DNA from 4 places in the Sodalis sp. RH20 genome. Region 2 is predicted to be linked to each of the others. Evidence: predicted binding sites of a transcription regulator. Region 2 holds the regulator's gene; each other region holds the start of a gene.
The links. The regulator sigma-54, encoded in region 2, starts transcription at its own class of promoters, with help from an activator protein. The targets are predictions, from matches to a motif close to GTTGGCACANNTTTCGCTNT.
Positions count from the first base shown of each region.

Region 1: a site for sigma-54 is predicted at 2,205-2,224, ahead of glnK (P-II family nitrogen regulator). Genes of this name have one in related genera too.
Region 3: a site for sigma-54 is predicted at 2,514-2,533, ahead of glnA (glutamate--ammonia ligase). Genes of this name have one in related genera too.
Region 4: a site for sigma-54 is predicted at 3,063-3,082, ahead of ACL2XM_RS19570 (gamma-glutamyltransferase family protein). Genes of this name have one in related genera too.

Region 1 covers NZ_CP178733.1:3,342,736-3,347,643, forward strand. The annotation lists gene tesB (acyl-CoA thioesterase II) at 1-380, shown strand, start outside; gene amtB (ammonium transporter AmtB) at 487-1,773, opposite strand; gene glnK (P-II family nitrogen regulator) at 1,815-2,153, opposite strand; gene ACL2XM_RS15490 (SmdB family multidrug efflux ABC transporter permease/ATP-binding protein) at 2,474-4,255, opposite strand; gene ACL2XM_RS15495 (SmdA family multidrug ABC transporter permease/ATP-binding protein) at 4,248-4,908, opposite strand, start outside.
Region 2 covers NZ_CP178733.1:5,498,799-5,503,706, reverse strand. The annotation lists gene lptA (lipopolysaccharide ABC transporter substrate-binding protein LptA) at 1-238, shown strand, start outside; gene lptB (LPS export ABC transporter ATP-binding protein) at 253-978, shown strand; gene rpoN (RNA polymerase factor sigma-54) at 1,026-2,459, shown strand; gene hpf (ribosome hibernation promoting factor) at 2,483-2,770, shown strand; gene ptsN (PTS IIA-like nitrogen regulatory protein PtsN) at 2,877-3,356, shown strand; gene rapZ (RNase adapter RapZ) at 3,468-4,322, shown strand; gene npr (PTS phosphocarrier protein NPr) at 4,319-4,591, shown strand; gene ACL2XM_RS25105 (BglG family transcription antiterminator) at 4,592-4,908, opposite strand, start outside.
Region 3 covers NZ_CP178733.1:4,712,661-4,717,568, forward strand. The annotation lists gene deoR (DNA-binding transcriptional repressor DeoR) at 1-340, shown strand, start outside; gene typA (translational GTPase TypA) at 419-2,242, opposite strand; gene glnA (glutamate--ammonia ligase) at 2,639-4,048, shown strand; gene glnL (nitrogen regulation protein NR(II)) at 4,186-4,908, shown strand, end outside.
Region 4 covers NZ_CP178733.1:4,268,836-4,273,743, reverse strand. The annotation lists gene ACL2XM_RS19580 (AtzE family amidohydrolase) at 1-1,127, opposite strand, end outside; gene hpxX (oxalurate catabolism protein HpxX) at 1,124-1,333, opposite strand; gene ACL2XM_RS19570 (gamma-glutamyltransferase family protein) at 1,433-3,019, opposite strand; gene ACL2XM_RS19565 (MurR/RpiR family transcriptional regulator) at 3,166-4,011, shown strand; gene ACL2XM_RS19560 (transporter substrate-binding domain-containing protein) at 4,241-4,908, shown strand, end outside.

The DNA.
Region 1 (4,908 bases), 2.2 Mb from region 2:
CGGTTGTTTTCCATAACCCGTTTAAAGGCGCCGTGGAAAAACCCGTGCGTTATGTTTGGCTGCGGGCTGCGGGCACACTGCCGGATGACCGTGAATGCCATCAATTCCTGCTGGGCTACGCGTCCGATTTTAACTTCCTGCCCACAGCGCTCCAGCCGCATGGCGTGGGGTTTCTTGAGCCCGGGGTGCAAATCGCCACCATTGATCATTCGATGTGGTTCCATCGCCCTTTTCGTTTTGACGATTGGCTGTTATATGCGATAGAAAGCCCTTCGGCGTCCGGCGCGCGGGGATTTGTGCGCGGACAGATTTTCCGCCGCGACGGGGTGCTGGTAGCCTCGACGGCGCAGGAAGGCGTGATGCGGCACCATGGGGTGTGAACCCACCCGGCCCGCCCGGCGCTTTGCGCAAATGAAAACAGGGGCGATAAATCGCCCCTGCTGATTTTCCATGGCCGGTTATCGTGCCCCGGCGCTGCATAGAAAATTATTCGTTATAGGCATTTTCGCCATGGCTGTTGACGTCCAGGCCTTCGCGTTCCTGTTCTTCGGACACACGCAGCCCCACCACCATATCGGCAATCTTGAAGCCGATAAAGGCCACGACGCCGGACCAGACCAGACAGACGATCACGCTGAACAGCTGAACCCAGAGCTGGTGCCCCATGGTAACACCCTGAGCGTAACCCACGCCGCCGAGCGAGGCGGAAGTGAATACGCCGGTCAGCAGGCAGCCTACGATACCGCACACGCCGTGCACGCCGAATACGTCGCAGACATCATCCACCCGCAGCCATTTTTTCAGGGCAACCACACCCCAAAGCCCGGCTACGCCGCCCACCAGGCCAATGACCAGTGCGCCACCGACGCCGACGGTGCCGGCGGCAGGAGTGATGGCGACCAGACCGGCGATACAACCGGAGCAGGCGCCCAGCAAGGAAGGCTTGCCGCGCAGCATCCACTCAACAAACACCCAGGACAGGATGGCGCCGGCGGTAGCCATGACGGTATTGAGGAAAGCCAGTGCGGCAATTTCGTTGGCGGCGCTGGCGGAACCGGCGTTGAAGCCGAACCAGCCGACATACAGGATCGCGGTACCGGTAAAGACCATCGGCAGGTTATGCGGCTTAAACGCTTCCTTGCCGAAACCTGAGCGTTTGCCCAGCATATAGGCACCCACCAAACCGGCACTCGCCGCATTGATATGAACGACAGTACCCCCGGCGAAGTCCAGCGCGCCCTGCGCCGCCAGATAACCGCCTGCCCAAACCATATGCGCCATCGGCAGGTAGGAAAAGGTCAGCCATACCAGCACAAAAATCAGCACCGCGGAGAAACGAATACGTTCCGCCAGGGCGCCGACAATCAGACCGACGGTAATACAGGCAAACGAACATTGAAACGCGACGTGGATCAGTTGATAGAACGTACCGGTCAGCGCCGTCAGCTCAATATTCTTCAACATGGTCCAACCGAACCCGCCGAAAAACGGATTGCCCTCGCTAAAGGCCAGGGAGTAACCGTAAATCAGCCACAGCACGCAGACCATGGCGAAGGTGACCGCAACCTGGGTCAACATCGACAGCACGTTTTTGGCGCGCAGCAGGCCGCCGTAAAACAAGGCAATCCCCGGTAAAGTCATAAACAGCACCAAAGCGGTGCTTATCATCATAAAAGCGTTATCGGCCTTGTCAGCAACAGGCGCTGCGGCCATGGCCCATGTCGGCAACAATGCTACTGCGCCGAGGCTGGTCAATGAGACAAGTTTCTTCATTTTCATTCATCCCTATCCACAAAATTCGCGCGTGTGTGTCGTTAAAGTGCTGCTTCGTCGGTCTCTCCGGTACGAATCCGGATGACCCGTTGTAGCTCAGCAACAAAAATCTTGCCGTCGCCGATCTTTCCGGTATACGCCGCTTTACTGATGACATCGATAACTTCATCTAGCTGATCGTCGGCAATGGCGATATCAATTTTTACCTTGGGCAGGAAATTAACGCTGTATTCGGCCCCGCGATACAGCTCTGCATGGCCCTTTTGCCGTCCAAAGCCTTTGACCTCGGTGACCGTCAGCCCTTGAATGCCCACAGCAGAAAGCGCTTCTCGCACGTCTTCTAATTTAAATGGTTTAATCACCACGGTTACCAGCTTCATATGTTCCCCCTCAAGAATTTGGATCTGAACTCGCGATCGCTACGCCTGAGTAAAGCAAAGCATGTGCCACAAATGTTTTGAAATAGAAATTTACCGTTGGACGCCCGCTGATACAGCAAAACCCGCCTCAGGCGCAGCATTGGCTCCGACGACGCGCAAAAATACACCAGCGAGGCGCACTGTATTAGTGCGCTACGCCAGATTACGGTGCAGAAGGGGGAATATCGGCGCCGGGATGCTCAATCCCGGTGCGCGCTGCGCTTAAGCGCCCAGCATGCTTATCCGGGGCTACCCACGGGCGGCACATCCGTCGCACATCGTCAACCGTGCCCCGCGCCGGCCACCCTGACGTCGGCGGCGAGCGCCCTGCCGGCCTGCTGCAGTTGATACATCTGGAAATAGCGGCCCTGCTGCGTTAACAACGCCTCGTGGGAGCCCCGCTCCACCGCTTCGCCACGGTGTAGCACCAGAATTTCGTCAGCCTCGACGATGGTGGATAAGCGGTGCGCGATAACCACCAGGGTGGTCTGGTGGCGGATAGCCGCCAGCGCCCGCTGGATCGCCTGCTCGGTGCCGGAGTCGATATTGGCGGTGGCCTCGTCGAGGATCAGGATTTGCGGAGTGAGGACCAGAACCCTGGCCATGGCCAGCAGCTGTTTTTGCCCGACCGACAGGGTATTGCCCTGCTCGCCGAGGCCGGCGTGGATGCCGCCCGGCATGGATCTGACCAGTTCCGCCAGTTGCACCTGTTCCAGGGCATGCCAGGCCCTGGATTCGCTGATATCACGCCCCAGGGTAATATTGGTGAATACAGTGTCCGCCATGACCACCGGGTCCTGCTGGACGATGGCGACGCCTTGTCTGAGCACCCGGTGCGACAGGCTGGCGATGGGCCGGCCGTCAAGCAATAGCGCGCCCTCGCTGATGGGATAATAGCCCATCATTAAATTAGCCAGGGTGCTTTTACCGCTACCGGTATGCCCCACCAGCGCGATAAAGCGCCGGGATGGCACCGACAGGGAAATATGCCGCAATACCGGCGTGGCATCGCGGTAGGAAAAGCTGAGGTCGCGAATATCAATACGTCCGCTGCTCAAGGGCCGGTCGTCGTCGCCGTACTGCTGCCGGTCGCCGTCCATCAGTTCAAAGATGCGCTCGCCCGCCACCACGGCCTGCTGCAGCATCGATTGCTGGGTGGTCAGTTCAATCAGCGGCTCATTTAAGCGGCCGAGATAATTGATAAAGGCATACAGTACCCCGACCCCGACGGTGCCCGCCGGGCTGAAGCTAAACAGCATCAGCAGCCCGCATAATACCAACGCCGACAGCAGGCTCAGGAGCGGGCGCAGCAAAAAGCCCTCAAGCCTCAGGGTCTGCATCCGCGCCAGGTAATGGGCGTGGCTGGCTTGCGCCAGCCGTTGGCCGAAACGCCCCTGCTGGCGAAACTGCTGGATGACGCTCATGCCGCTTATCGCTTCATTAAAGCCATTGTTGATATCCGCCAGATAGGCGCGCAGGCGACGCACGATCGGGGTGCTGAAATGCTGATACACCGTCATTACCAGCGCCACCACGGGGAAGATCACCATCGAAATGGCGGCCATGCGCCAGTCCAGCATAAACATCGCAATAAGCATGGCGCCCACCAGGGCGATACAGCGCAGCACCGTCGCCATCACCGTGACGTAAAGATCCTTGACCACCTCGGTATCATTGGTCACCCGCGAGATAAGCTGGCCCACCGGCTGGGTATCAAAGGCGCTCAGCGGCTGGCGCAGCGCGGCGTCCATTACCTCGGTGCGCAGTTGCTGCACCACGTCGAGCGCCGTTTGGTTGAACAGCAGCGCTTGGTAGTAGCGCAGGGACGCGGACACCATCTGCAGGGCGATATAACCCAGCGCCAGCCCGGTCACCAGCAGCGGCGGAAAGGTTTTCAGCGGTACGACCCGGTCGATAAAAAAGCTGATCACCACCGGGCCGGCGACTTCCGCGCCGGCCGCCAGCCACAGCATGACCACCGCCAGCGTCAGCGGTTTGCGGTAAGGCCGGCTGTAGGCCAGCAGCCGTTTCAGCGTCGGCCACAGGGTTTGCCATTTACGCATCGGCCGCCTCCTGCCCGTCCGGATCGGCGCTGAGCGCTGCTTCCAACTGCTGGTAGCGGAACATATCCCGATACCAGCCCTCTTCCTGCAGCAGATGCTGATGTTCGCCCCGCTGGGCAAGGGTGCCGTGGCGCAGCACGACGATTTCATCGGCCGCATTCAGCGCCGACAGCCGGTGGGCGGTAATGATCAGGGTACGTCCCTCGCCCCACTGCCTGAGATTGCGCAAGATGGTATGTTCGGTACGCCCGTCCACGGCGGAGAGCGCGTCGTCGAATATCAGGATTTCCGCCTCCAGCAGCAGGGCGCGGGCAATGGACAGACGCTGTTTTTGCCCGCCGGACAGCATCACGCCCCGCTCGCCCACTTCGGTTTCATAGCCCTGCGGCAGCCGCAGGATATCCTCATGCACGCAGGCAAGGGTCGCCGCCCGCTCGATTTGCTCCCGGGTGGCGTCCGGCCGGCCGAGGGCGATATTACGCGCCACGCTATCGGAAAATAAAAACGGCGTCTGGCTGACCACCGCCAGGCGGCTATGCCACTGATCAAGGGAGACATCGGCAAGGGACATACCGTGGAAACGGATCTCGCCCCGGGTCACGTCAAAATGCCGCTGCAGCAGCGATAACAGCGTGCTTTTACCGGCGCCGGTC
Region 2 (4,908 bases):
GCTGGCCAACGATTTTGTGGTGCTGACCGGCGACGCTTATCTCGAACAGCTCGACAGCAACGTCAAGGGCGATCGCATCACTTACCTGGTGAAACAACAGCAAATGGAAGCCTTCAGCGACAAGGGCAAACGGGTCACCACCGTATTGGTGCCGTCCCAGCTGCAGGATAAGAACCCGGCGGGCGCGGCACCCAAAGCGTCCTCAGCGCCCAAGGCGCCCAAATCCGGCAATAAATAAGAGTAATTGAACCCATGGCAACATTAATCGCAGAAAACCTGGCTAAAGCCTACAAGGGCCGACATGTGGTGGAAGACGTCAGCCTCAAGGTCAGCTCAGGGGAAATCGTCGGGTTGCTGGGGCCGAACGGGGCCGGCAAGACCACCACGTTCTACATGGTGGTCGGCATCATCCAGCGCGACGCCGGGCGCATTATTATCGATGACGACGATATCAGCCTGCTACCGTTGCATACCCGCGCCCGGCGCGGCATCGGCTACCTGCCGCAGGAAGCGTCGATTTTCCGCCGCCTGAGCGTGTTTGATAACCTGATGGCGGTATTGCAGATCAGAAACGATCTCAGCGCTTCGCAGCGCGACGACCGCGCCAATGCGCTGATGGAAGAATTCCATATCGCCCATCTGCGCGATAACCTGGGGCAATCATTATCCGGCGGCGAGCGGCGGCGGGTGGAAATTGCCCGCGCCCTGGCGGCCAACCCTAAATTCATCCTGCTTGACGAGCCCTTTGCCGGCGTCGACCCGATTTCCGTCATCGATATCAAGAAAATCATTGAACATCTGCGCGATAGCGGCCTGGGCGTGCTGATTACCGATCATAACGTACGCGAAACATTGGACGTCTGCGAGCGCGCCTATATCGTAAGCCAGGGACATCTTATCGCCCATGGCACACCCGCCGAAATCCTTCAGGACGAGCAGGTGAAGCGTGTTTATCTGGGCGAAGAGTTCCGCCTCTGATAAGGTGTCCTGAAGTGAAAGCCCCAAGAGGTTAATTAACGCATTATATGAAGCAAGGTTTGCAACTCAGGTTTAGTCAGCAACTCGCCATGACTCCGCAGTTACAGCAAGCAATACGCCTGCTGCAACTGTCTACGCTTGAACTTCAGCAGGAGATTCAAACCGCGCTGGAAAGCAACCCCTTACTTGAGCAAACCGATGTCCATGAAGAAATAGACTCACACGACGTACCCGACAGCGAATCGCTTGATACCCGCGAGGCGATGGAGCAGAAGGACATGCCGGAAGAACTGCCGCTTGACGCCACCTGGGACGAAATGTACTCGGCGGGCACGCCCTCGGGCACCGGCACCGACTACCGCGACGAAGAACTGCCGATTTACCAGGGCGAAACCATCCAGACCCTGCAGGATTACCTGATGTGGCAGGTGGAGCTGACGCCGTTTTCCGATACCGATATCGCCATTGCCACCTCCATCGTCGACGCGGTGGATGAAACCGGTTACCTGACGGTGCCGCTGGAAGATATCCTCGAGTGCATCGGCGACGACAGCGTCACCATGGACGAAGTAGAAGCGGTATTAAAACGCGTGCAGCGCTTTGATCCGGTGGGCGTGGCGGCGCGGGATCTGCGGGATTGCCTGCTGATCCAGCTATCGCAGCTGTCGAAGGATTTTCCTTACCTGAACGAAGCCAGGCTTATCGTCAGCGACTATCTCGATCTGCTGGCCAGCCATGATTTCCGCAGCCTGCTGCGATCCACCCGCCTAAAGGAAGACGTGCTGAAATCCGCCATGGCGCTGATCCAATCCCTCGATCCCCGGCCCGGCCAGTCAATCAATACCACCGAATCGCAATATGTCATCCCGGACGTCCTGGTGCGCAAGGTGCATAATCGCTGGACGGTGGAGCTCAATACCGACAGCATTCCCAATCTTAAAATCAACCAGCAATACGCCGCGCTCGGCAATACCACCCGCAATGACTCGGACGGACAATTTATCCGCAGCCATTTGCAGGAAGCGCGCTGGTTAATCAAAAGCCTGGAAAGTCGTAATGACACGCTGTTAAAAGTGACCCGCTGCATCGTGGAGCAGCAACAGGCGTTTTTCGATCAGGGAGAGGAGTATATGCGGCCCATGGTGCTGGCGGATATCGCCCAGGCGGTGGAGATGCACGAATCGACGATATCCCGCGTCACGACGCAAAAATATCTGCACAGCCCGCGCGGCATTTTTGAACTGAAATATTTTTTCTCCAGCCACGTCAATACCGAGGGGGGAGGCGAAGCGTCTTCTACGGCCATTCGTGCGCTGGTGAGAAAATTAATCGCCGCGGAAAACCCGGCGAAGCCGCTAAGCGATAGCAAGCTGACCACCCTGCTTTCCGATCAGGGCATTATGGTGGCGCGGCGAACCGTGGCAAAATACCGAGAGTCTTTGTCCATCCCGCCGTCAAACCAGCGTAAGCAAATGGTTTGACCTCTACAGAGAAGGAAGACACTATGCAGCTGAATATTACCGGACAGCGCGTTGAAATCACCGATGCTTTGCGCGATTTCGTGACGACGAAATTTTCCAAGCTGGAACAATACTTCGACCGGATCAATCAGGTATATATTGTTCTGAAGATCGAAAAAGTCCAGCAGATTGCCGAAGCGACGATCCATGTCAACGGCGGTGAGCTGCACGCGACGTCAGAGGCGGACGATATGTATGCCGCCGTCGATTTGCTGATCGACAAGCTGACGCGCCAGTTGAACAAACATAAAGAGAAACTGAAACAGTACTGAATTCACTGTAGCCATTATCGCTACCTAACCTCACATCGGCTCGTTATCCGTACGATAACGGGCCGATGAGTCTTAAAGGTGAAACAAGCGCCTTAAGTGAAATGAAATGACTAACGATACAGCTTTGCAAATAAACACGGTGTTAAGCCTTGAGTGCACCCGCGGCTCCATCCACTGCCAGAGCAAAAAGCGCGCGCTGGAAATTATCAGCGAGCTGGCGGCCAAGCAGCTCAACCTGGCGCCGCAGGTGGTGTTCGAGGCCGTATTGACCCGTGAACGCATGGGCAGTACCGGTATCGGCAACGGTATCGCCATCCCGCACGGCAAGCTGGAAGAAGACACCCTGCGCGCGGTCGGTGTGTTTATCCGCCTGGAGCAGCCCATTGCCTTTGATGCGATAGATAACCAACCGGTGGATTTGCTGTTTGCGCTATTGGTGCCGGCCGAGCAGTGTAAAACCCATTTGCACACCCTGGCCCTGGTGGCCAAGCGCCTGGCCGATAAAACGGTCTGCCGTCGCCTGCGCGCCGCGCAAAGCGATGAAGAGCTGTATGCCATAATGACGGAAACGGAAGCCGGGTCTTAACGCGCCGGGTCGGATTGCCTGCCCGGCGCTGTACCGACCAGCGGGGAGTCATTGGCGCGATTACGGCAAGCGTGGCCAATGGGTCAATAAAAATACCAGAGGGGAGTCGTCATGGTGCTGATGATTGTCAGCGGTCGATCCGGTTCAGGGAAATCAGTCGCGCTGCGCGCGCTGGAAGATATGGGGTTTTATTGCGTCGATAACCTGCCGGTGGTGCTGCTGCCGCAATTGGCCAATACGCTGGCCGACCGGAATATCTCCGCCGCGGTGAGCATTGATGTGCGCAATATGCCCGAGACGCCGGAGATTTTCGAGCACGCCATGGACAACCTGCCGCAAAGCTTTTCGCCGCAGCTGTTGTTCCTCGACGCCGATCGCAGCACCCTAATCAGGCGGTATAGCGATACCCGGCGCCTGCATCCGTTATCCAGCAAGAATCTGTCGCTGGAAAGCGCCATTGATGAAGAGAATGAACTGCTGGAACCGCTGCGCTCCCGCGCGGATCTGATTATCGATACCACGGAAATGTCGGTGCATGAGCTGGCGGAAATGCTGCGCGCCCGGCTGCTGGGCAAACGCGAGCGCGAGCTGACCATCGTGTTCGAGTCTTTCGGCTATAAGCACGGCCTGCCCATCGACGCCGATTATGTTTTCGACGTGCGTTTCCTGCCCAACCCGCACTGGGATCCCAAACTGCGGCCGATGACCGGGCTGGATAAGCCGGTGGCGGCCTTTCTCGACCGCCATACCGAAGTGCATAATTTTATCTATCAAACCCGCAGTTACCTGGAGTTATGGTTGCCGATGCTGGAAACCAATAACCGCAGCTACCTGACCGTGGCCATTGGCTGCACCGGCGGCAAACACCGCTCGGTCTACGTGGCCGAGCAGCTGGCGGACTATTTCCGTTCACGCGGTAAAAACGTCCAGTCCCGGCACCGCACCCTGGAAAAGCGCAAACCATGACGGTTAAACAAACGGTGGAAATCAAGAACCGCCTGGGCATGCACGCCCGGCCGGCAATGAAGCTATTCGATCTGGTGCAAAGCTTTGACGCGGAGGTGTTGCTGCGCAACGATAGCGGCACCGAAGCGGAAGCCAGCAGCGTTATCGCCCTGCTGATGCTGGACTCGGCCAAAGGCCGGGTGATCGAGGTGGAGGCCACCGGCCCGGATGAGATACAAGCGCTGGCGGCGGTGATCGAGCTGTTTAACGCCGGTTTCGACGAAGACTGATCACGCGCGGCTCAGGCTATCGATGGCCACCGCCTTGAAGCCGGCGAAATCGCGACTGTCGCGCAGCCTGGGCATGGAGCGCTCGCGCACGAAGGTCACGAACAGCTCATAGATCGCCATCGCCTCTTCATAATCGGTCTTATTGATCGCCAGCAGGAAAATCACGTAGGCGGTTTCATTATCGCCCCAGGCTATGCCCTGCGGCGCCAGAATGGTGTAAATCACCGTCTGCCTGGCCAGCAGCCCCAGGGAATGCGGCAGCGCAATGCCGTCGCCCAACAGGGTACTGACGATAGCCTCGCGCTCCACCACCGAGG
Region 3 (4,908 bases), 790 kb from region 2:
CGAGTTCCATCCCGCCAACTGCATCTTTACGCCGCTGACCCAATATTCCATCCTGGATAATATCCGCCCCGATAAAGCGTTTATCTCCGCGGCGGGTATTGATATAGGTTTCGGCGCCACCTGCTTTAACTTTGACGAACTCACCATGAAGCATCGCGCGTTGTCCATGTCGCAGCAGGCAATCCTGGTGGCCGATCACAGTAAATTCGACAACATCAAACCCGCCTTTATCGGTGCTTTATCCTTGTTCCATACCCTGATAACCGATCAATCGCCGCCGCCGAAATTTCATGAGTATTGCCAACAGCATGACATCAGGCTGCTTTATCGCCGGGAATAGCTGAACCGTGGGCAAAAAAATGCCGGGCTGCTTACGCAGACCGGCATTGTTACGTTATCGCCGCCTGGGCCGACGGGTTTAAGCTTCTTTACCCGAACGGTTAGCGCGTTTACGGTCATTTTCGGTCAAATGACGTTTACGTAAACGCACGGACAGCGGTGTCACTTCCACCAGTTCATCATCATCGATAAACTCCAGGGCCTGTTCCAGCGACATCTTGATCGGTGTCACCAGCGTCGTGGCCTCATCGGTGCCGGAAGCACGCATGTTGGTCAGTTTTTTACCTGTCAGGCAGTTTACCGTCAGGTCGTTGGAACGGGTGTGAATGCCGATAATCTGGCCTTCGTACACTTCCGCGCCGTGGCCCAGGAACAAACGGCCGCGATCCTGCAGGCTGTACAAGGCATAGGCTACCGCTTTGCCCTGGCCGTTGGAAATCATCACGCCGTTCTGGCGTTGGCCGATTTCACCCGGACGGACATCGTCATAATGACTGAACGACGAATACAGCAGGCCGGTGCCGGACGTCATGGTTAAAAAGTCGGTACGAAAACCAATCAAGCCGCGGCTGGGGATGATGTAATCAAGACGGATGCGTCCTTTGCCATCCGGCAGCATATCGCGCATTTCACCTTTACGGATGCCCATGGCTTCCATAACCGGGCCCTGGTTCTGTTCTTCGATATCCAGGGTAACCTGTTCGAACGGCTCTTGTTTCTTGCCGTCGACGGTACGATAGATAACTTTCGGGCGCGATACGGCGATTTCAAAACCTTCACGCCGCATGTTTTCGATCAGCACCGACAAATGCAGCTCGCCGCGGCCCGAGACCAGGAAGGTGTCCGGATCGACGGTTTCTTCCACGCGCAGGGCCACGTTGTGCACCAGCTCTTTGTTCAGGCGCTCAAGGATCTGGCGGGAGGTGACGTATTTGCCTTCCTTGCCGCAGAACGGCGAGGTGTTGACGCCGAACGACATGGAAACGGTAGGTTCGTCCACCGTCAGCGGCGGCAACGCTTCGACCAGGGCCTGATCGCAAATGGTATCGGAGATATTCAGCTCGCCAAGGCCGGTAACGGCGATGATATCACCCGCTTCCGCCAGCTTGGACTCGATGCGCAGCAGGCCCATATGGCCCAGCACCTGGCCCACTTTGCCGTTGCGACGCTTACCTTCATGGTCGATGATGGTAACAGACTGGTTCGGTTTAACCGAGCCGCGTTTGATGCGGCCGATACCGATGACGCCAACATAGCTGTTGTAGTCAAGCTGCGAAATCTGCATCTGGAACGCGCCGTCGCTGTCGACGTTCGGCGCTTCGACGTTCTTGACGATGGATTCAAACAGCGGGGTCATGTCGCTGGCCATGTTCTCGTGCTCATAGCCCGCAACACCGTTTAACGCGGAGGCATATATGATCGGAAAATCCAGTTGCTCATCGGTTGCGCCGAGGTTGACAAATAAATCAAACACCTGGTCCACTACCCAATCAGGGCGGGCGCCGGGACGGTCGACTTTATTGATGACCACAATGGGTTTGAGACCGTAAGCAAAGGCTTTCTGGGTCACGAACCGGGTTTGCGGCATGGGTCCGTCCATGGCGTCGACCAGCAGCAATACCGAGTCAACCATGGACATCACGCGCTCAACCTCGCCGCCGAAATCGGCATGTCCGGGGGTATCAACGATGTTGATACGGTAGTCGTGCCAGTTAATAGCGGTATTTTTAGCGAGGATGGTAATCCCGCGCTCTTTCTCCAAATCGTTGGAGTCCATGACGCGCTCGGTGGCGTCGTTGCGGTCACCCAATGTTCCGGATTGTTGCAACAGCTTATCGACCAGGGTAGTTTTACCATGGTCGACGTGCGCGATGATGGCGATGTTACGCAAATTTTCGATCACAACTTTGCCTCAGGCATTAGAAATAGCGCGTTATTGTACACGTAATAAGCGAGGGACTAAACAAGATCGCGACGATCTCTGCATTTGCGTCATTTTTGACGCTTCGTCATCCCTTTCTCAGTGCATTATTTCACCTCGCCCCATTTATTGCACCAAAATAGTGCCCACTTACTGCCCAAATGCACTAATATAGCGCTATCCCACCAATCTGGTGCAGGCGGACTTTGGTTAATAAGGCCGGAAACGCGGCCCTTCTCATCATTTTGGCAATGTTGGCACACTTTTAGCTACTGTTTATACCAGTCCAGTTTAGCCTAGCCCAGCTAAGTTAAATAAAATTCGATCCATACGATTTCGTTCCACGACGACAATGGCACATCCGGGAGAATACAAGTTATGTCCGCTGAACACGTTTTGACGATGCTTAACGAGCACGAAGTAAAATTCGTCGACCTGCGTTTCACTGATACGAAAGGTAAAGAACAGCACGTCACTATACCAGCCCATCAGGTAGATGCCGACTTCTTTGAAGATGGAAAAATGTTTGACGGCTCCTCCATTGGCGGCTGGAAAGGCATTAACGAGTCCGACATGGTGCTGATGCCCGATGCCAGCACGGCGATGCTCGACCCCTTCTATGAAGAAACCACCCTGATTATCCGTTGCGACATCCTTGAGCCTGCCACCATGCAAGGCTACGATCGCGACCCGCGTTCCATCGCCAAACGCGCCGAAGAGTTTCTGAAAACCTCCGGCATTGCCGATACCGTGCTGTTTGGGCCGGAACCTGAATTTTTCCTGTTTGACGATATCCGCTTTGGTTCGTCCATTTCCGGTTCCCATGTCGCTATTGACGACGTTGAAGCCGCATGGAATACCGATAAAGTTTACGAAGGCGGCAATAAAGGCCATCGTCCCGGCATCAAAGGCGGTTATTTCCCGGTTCCCCCGGTGGATTCATCACAGGATCTGCGTTCCGCCATGTGTTTGACCCTGGAAGAAATGGGCCTGGTGGTTGAAGCTCATCACCATGAAGTCGCCACCGCCGGCCAGAACGAAATCGCCACCCGCTTCAACAGCCTGACGAAAAAAGCCGACGAGATCCAAATTTATAAATATGTCGTGCATAACGTTGCCCATGCCTTCGGCAAAACGGCGACCTTTATGCCGAAACCGATGTTCGGCGATAACGGCTCGGGCATGCACTGCCATATGTCGTTGACCAAAGACGGCAATAACCTGTTCTCCGGCGACAAGTACGGCGGCCTGTCCGAAACCGCCTTGTTCTACATTGGCGGCGTCATCAAACATGCCAAGGCCATCAACGCCCTGACCAACCCGACCACCAACTCCTACAAGCGTCTGGTCCCGGGATATGAAGCGCCGGTTATGCTGGCCTACTCCGCCCGCAACCGCTCAGCCTCCATCCGTATCCCGGTGGTCGCCAGCCCGAAAGCCCGTCGTATCGAAGTGCGCTTCCCGGACCCGGCCGCCAACCCATACCTGGCGTTTGCCGCCCTGCTGATGGCCGGTCTGGACGGGGTTATCAACAAAATCCATCCTGGCGATGCCATGGACAAAAACCTCTACGATCTGCCGCCGGAAGAAGCGAAAGAAATCCCACAGGTGGCCGGTTCGCTGGAAGAAGCCCTTAAGGCGCTGGACGCGGATCGCGAGTTCCTGACCCGTGGCGGTGTTTTCACCGACGACTCCATCGACGCCTATATCACTTTACGCACGGAAGAAGTAGACCGTATTCGCATGACGCCGCATCCGGTGGAATTCGAGCTGTATTACAGCGTATAACTTGACGTTTTTTTGTTGCCGTGGAAACTTTCAGCCCATCTTCGGATGGGCTTTTTTCTCCAGCAAAGCTTGCGCGCAGCCATGCGCATGACGACATAACGGACTAAATGCACTGGTAGAGTGCGGGAGACTGCTTTATGGCTACAGGCTCATTGCCCGATGCTGGGCAGATCCTTAATTCCCTGATCAACAGCATATTGCTGCTGGATAATGACCTTGCCGTTCATTACGCCAATCCGGCGGCGCAACAACTTTTAGCGCAAAGCTCGCGCAAGCTTTTTGGCACGCCGTTGCCTGAGCTGCTGGGCTATTTTTCGCTCAACGTCGAACTGATGCGCGAAAGCCTTAACGCCGGCCAGGGGTTTACCGATAACGAGGTCACGTTGGTGGTTGACGGGCGGGCGCATATCCTTTCCCTTACCGTGCAACGCCTGCCCGAGGATTTTTTCCTGATGGAGCTGGCGCCGATGGATAATCAGCGCCGCCTCAGCCAGGAACAGATTCAGCATGCCCAGCAGGTGGCGGCACGGGATCTGGTGCGCGGCCTGGCCCATGAAATCAAAAACCCGCTGGGCGGTCTGCGCGGCGCGGCGCAACTGCTGGCCAAAGCATTGCCCGATCCCTCGCTGCTGGAATACACCAAGGTGATCATTGAACAGGCCGACCGCCTGCGCAACCTGGTCGACCGATTGCTCGGGCCGCAGCAGCCCGGCATGCACGTTACGCAAAGCATTCACCAGGTGGCCGAGCGGGTTTTCCAACTGGTCTCGCTGGAAAAGCCGGATAACGTCACTCTCCTGCGGGATTACGATCCCAGCCTGCCTGAACTGGCTCACGATCCCGATCAAATGGAACAGGTA
Region 4 (4,908 bases), 1.2 Mb from region 2:
AGCAAAATATCCCAGTGGGCGAATAGCGGCTGGATGCGCTCCTGCAAATAGCGGCGAAAACGCTGCGCCTGGATATACCACGCGGAAGGGAGCATCGCGCCGGCCAGCAGGCGCTCGCGCGACAGCGGCTCAAAACGGTGCGGCTCCCGCCGCAACGCCGGCAGGTAACGGTTGCCTCCCTCCGACGCGCTGAGGATAAAGGCCGCCGAGCGGGCGAGCGCCGCCTCGGGGAACATCACCTCTTCGTCCGCGCCCAGCGCCCGGGCGACGGTGTCCAGCGCCCTGGCGGCATCCGCGTCGCACCAAGCGCGGAAATACCCGCCCAGCACCGCGCAGCGCAGCCCCTCCTGTCCCCGGTCCAGCAGCGGCAGCGTCGGGCTGACCGGCCGGTCGGCCTGGAACCCGTCCCCGGGGTCAATGCCCTGCAACGCGTCATAGACCGCGCTGAGATCTTCACAGCACAGCGCCATCGGCCCGATATGATCCAGACTGGCGACAAATGAATGCGTACCGCCGCGCGACAGCCGGCCAAAGGTGGGTTTTAAGCCCAGGATGCCGCACAGTGACGACGGCACCCGGATGGAACCGTTGGTATCGCTGCCCAGGGAAAACTTTACCAGCCCGGCGGCCACCGCGGCGGCCGACCCGCCGGAGGAGCCGCCGGCGATGCGCGCCGGGTCGCGTGGATTGCGGGTAGCGCCATAATGGCTGTTCTCGGTGGTAAAACCATAGGCGTAGGCATCCATATTCAGCATGCCGGACAGCAGGGCGCCGCTGCCGGCCAGTTTGGCCACCGCCCAGGCGTCCCGCTGCGCCGCGGCGCGATCGCTGTACAGGCTGGCGCCGGCCAGGGTTGTTTCGCCCGCCACGTCAAACAGGTTTTTCACGCCATAAGGGACGCCCGCCAGCGGCGGCAGGGGGGAGCCGGCACGGCGCAGCGCGTCCAGGGCGTCGGCTTCGCTTAACATTCTCTGCGCCGTGACCCGGGTCCAGGCGTTCAGCGCCGGATTGGCGGCGTCGATGGCGTCCAGGACGGCGCGGGCGATCTCACGGGCCGATACCTCGCCCCCGGCCAGCAGGGCGGTGATCTCGGCTATCGATAATGACGCCAGGGTGGTGATGTTCATGCCTTATAGACTCCCGCCACGTCCAGCCGGTCATCCAGCGGAAAGGCCATCAGTGGGGCCGCCATGGCGGCGATGCGCTCAAACTGCGCCAGCAGCTCCGCGCGCCTGGCGTCATCAAGCTTAAGCGCCAGCACGCTTTCCATCTGGCGGATATAGGCCGCGCAATCGATGGGAACGGCATCGCCAGGCGGGGAATCGTTTGGCATTGAGTCGCCGGGCGCTGAATCGCCCGGTACTGAAACCATGGGTACCGCATCGGTCGGAATCAAGGGCTTATCCATCAGGTTCTCCAGGTTTTGCTAACACTAAAATCCGGCGGCGCTGCCGTTGCTGCGCGGGTCAAACGCGCCCTCCAGCATCCCGTTGGTATGGCGCACTATCGCGCCGGCGTGTCCGACCGCTTCGCTGAAATCCGGCAGGGACTCCACCTCGTGGCCGAGCACGCGCAGGGCATCAAAGGTGGCGCCGCTAAAACGCCCTTCGAGTTTCAGGGTATCGGTGGCCTGCCCCCAGGTCCGCCCCAGCAGCCAGCGGGGCGCGTTGACGGCTTGCTGCAACGGCATGCCCTGCATGATATGGCGGGTAAATATCGCCGCCTGGGTCTGCGGCTGGCCGTCCCCGCCCATGGCGCCGTAGACCATGACCCGGCCGTCATGCAGCTTTGCGGCGGCCGGATTAAGCGTATGGAACGGATATTTGCCCGGCGCCAGCGCCCGCAAATGCCCGGGCTCCAGGCTAAAGGCGGCGCCGCGGTTTTGCCACAATATACCGCTTTTCGGCAGCACCACGCCGCTGCCGAATTCGTGGTAAATGCTCTGGATAAAGGACACCGCCAGCCCGCTGCTGTCCACCGTGCCCATCCATACCGTATCCCCCGGCGCCAGCATACTGCCCCAGGGCGCGGCGCGTTCGGCGTCCACCCGGCGCGCCAGGCCGTCCAGGAAAGCGGGCGCCAGCAGGGCGTCAGGATCGCAGGCCAGGTGCGCCGGGTCGGTGATAACTTCATCGCGCAGCGCGAACGCCAGCTTGGTGGCCTCGACGATGCGATGGATGGTCTGGGTTTCAGACTGCGCGGCCATGGACAGGCGATCGGTAATGCCGAGGATGGCCAGCGACACCAGGCCCTGGGTGGGTGGCGCCAGGTTAAACAGCTCGCCTTTGCCGTGCGCCAGGCGCAGCGGGGCGCGCCGTCTGGCGCGGTAAGCGGCCAAATCCGCGGCGGTGACCGGCATGCCGATCGCCTTCATTTCCTGGGCCATGCCGGCGGCTACCGGGCCGCGGTAAAAACTGTCCAGTCCCTGCTCCGCCAGGGCGATAAGGGTTTCGGCGAGCCGCGGCTGGGTAAAGCGGCTGCCGGCCAGCGGAATCTCCCGATGGGGAAAAAACACCCGGGCAAAATCCGCCCGGCCCGCCAGTTCGGAGAATTTGGCGCGGGAAGCCTGTTCCTGCGACAGGGAAACCGGCATGCCGTCGGCGGCATAACGGATGGCGTCCGCGAGCAGGCTTGATAGCGGCAGCCGCGGGTAGCCCATTTCCGCCGAGAGCGACAGCGCCTCAGCCCAGCCGGCCACCGTGCCCGCCACCGTCAGCGCCGACATCGCGCCGCGATGGGGGATAAGCGCCTCATCCCGGTAAAAATCGAAGGTCGCCAGCGAACCCGCCGGGCCGCCGGCATCGATGGCGACCGGCTCGCCGCGCGGCGGCACGATAAGCCAGAAACCATCGCCGCCCAGGCCGTTCATATGCGGGTAGACCACCGCGATGGACGCGGCGGCGGCCACCATCGCTTCAATGGCGTTGCCGCCCGCGCGCAGGACGGCCAGCGCGCTTTCACTGGCAAGATGATGAGGCGTTACCGCCATGCCCATCGGCGCCATGGAACTGTTGTTCATCGTGGTCAATATCTCTTGTTAACGGGCGGAGGCTGGCAACAGTTAAGCAAGAGGCGTTCCAACCCGCGCCGCCGGATTCATTTGCCTGCGCCGCGGCAGGATATGCTAGGGTAATATGAAACAAAGGTTGCAGCCGGGAAGGAGATATGAAGCAATTCGATGAGCGCCTGCGCGCCGCTTATGCGCAGCTTTCACCGCAGGAACAGCGGGTCGCCGCGTTTATCCTCGATCATTTCGACGATCTGATCAGTTATAACAGCGCGGAGCTGTCGCGTTTAAGCGGCGTCTCCAAGGCGACCGTCAGCCGGCTGTTCAAACGCCTGGGTTATGATAACTATCGCCAGATGCGCGACGAACTGCGGGTGTTGCGCCAAAGCGGGATGCCGTTAACCGATAGCCGCGACGCGGTCCAGGGCAACACGCTGTTGTCACGGCATTACAAACAGGAAATGGCTAACCTGACCTACTGGGTCAACCGGCTGGACGGCGCGCAGTTTTCCGCGGTGATAACGGCGATGGATAATGCCCGGCGTCTGTGTCTGGTGGGCTTGCGCAACAGCTATCCGGTGGCGATGCACCTGCGCCAGCAACTGCTGCAGGTGCGCGGGCGGGTGAGCCTGCTGCCGCAGCCGGGGCAGACGCTGGCCGAAGAAATAGTGGATCTGACCGCCGAGGATATGGTGGTGGTGGTGGCGTTTCGCCGGCGCACGCCGCAAATCCGGCCGTTATTATTGCAGCTTAAAAATAACGCCGTGCCGGTGCTGCTGATAAGCGAGCCCCAGGCGCAGGCGCTGATTCCGCTGGCGCGCTGGCATATCGCCGCAACGCTTGACAGCGTATCGGCGTTTGATTCCTACTCGTCTGCCATGAGCCTGGCGAACCTTATCAGCAACGCATTGCTGCATCATACCCTGGCCCAGGGACGGGCGCGCATCCACAGTATCGCCGATGGGTATGGCGAACTGGATGAGCTTGAACCCCGGGGTTCATAAAAAAACAGCGCGACATAGCGGTGCGCTTGCACTTTATGGGTGCGTTATTTTCCCGCCGCAGGGCCAAGGCTTTGCCATTCTTGTTAGCATAACCCCGCTTATGGCGGGGCAGGCCTGATGTTTTCCCTTTGCGTCCCCCGGAGTGAATCGATGGTTTCATTTGGCACATTAGTTGCAGATAATTAGCCTGAGAATCATTTGTTTCATTACTTCATCTTGGGAACCCGGTATGCAAATCAGAAAACAGCTTATAGCCCTGGCGGGCGCGGTCCTGTTGTTTACCCAGGCGGGGGCGGCCCTGGCCGATCAGTTACAGCAAATCCAGCAGCGCGGCGTGCTGCGGGTCGCCATTCCACAGGACTTCCCCCCTTTTGGGTCGGTCGGCACCGATCTGCAGCCCCAGGGCTACGATATCGACATGGCGCGTTACCTGGCCGACAAGATGAAGCTGAAATTGCAACTGGTGCCGGTGACCAGCGCCAACCGGGTGCCTTATTTGCAAACGGACAAGGTCGATCTGGTGATTTCCAGTTTGGGTAAAAACGCCGAGCGCGAAAAAACCATTGATTTCAGCCGCGCTTACGCGCCGTTTTTCCTCGGCGTCTTCGGGCCGAAGGACGACGGGCTGAAAGCGCCGGCGGAACTGGCCGGCAAAACGGTGGGGGTGACCCGCGGCGCGGTGGAGGATATGGTGCTGACCGATCTGGCGCCGAAGGATGCCCAGATCAAGCGTTATGAAGATAACAACACCACGCTGTCGGCCTATATGTCCGGCCAGGTGCAGTATGTGGCGACCGGTAATCTGGTGGTGAGCGCCATTGCCCGCCAGAACCCGGCCAAGGCGCCGGCGGCGAAATTTATGCTTAAGGACTCGCCGTGCTATGTCGGCCTGCGCAA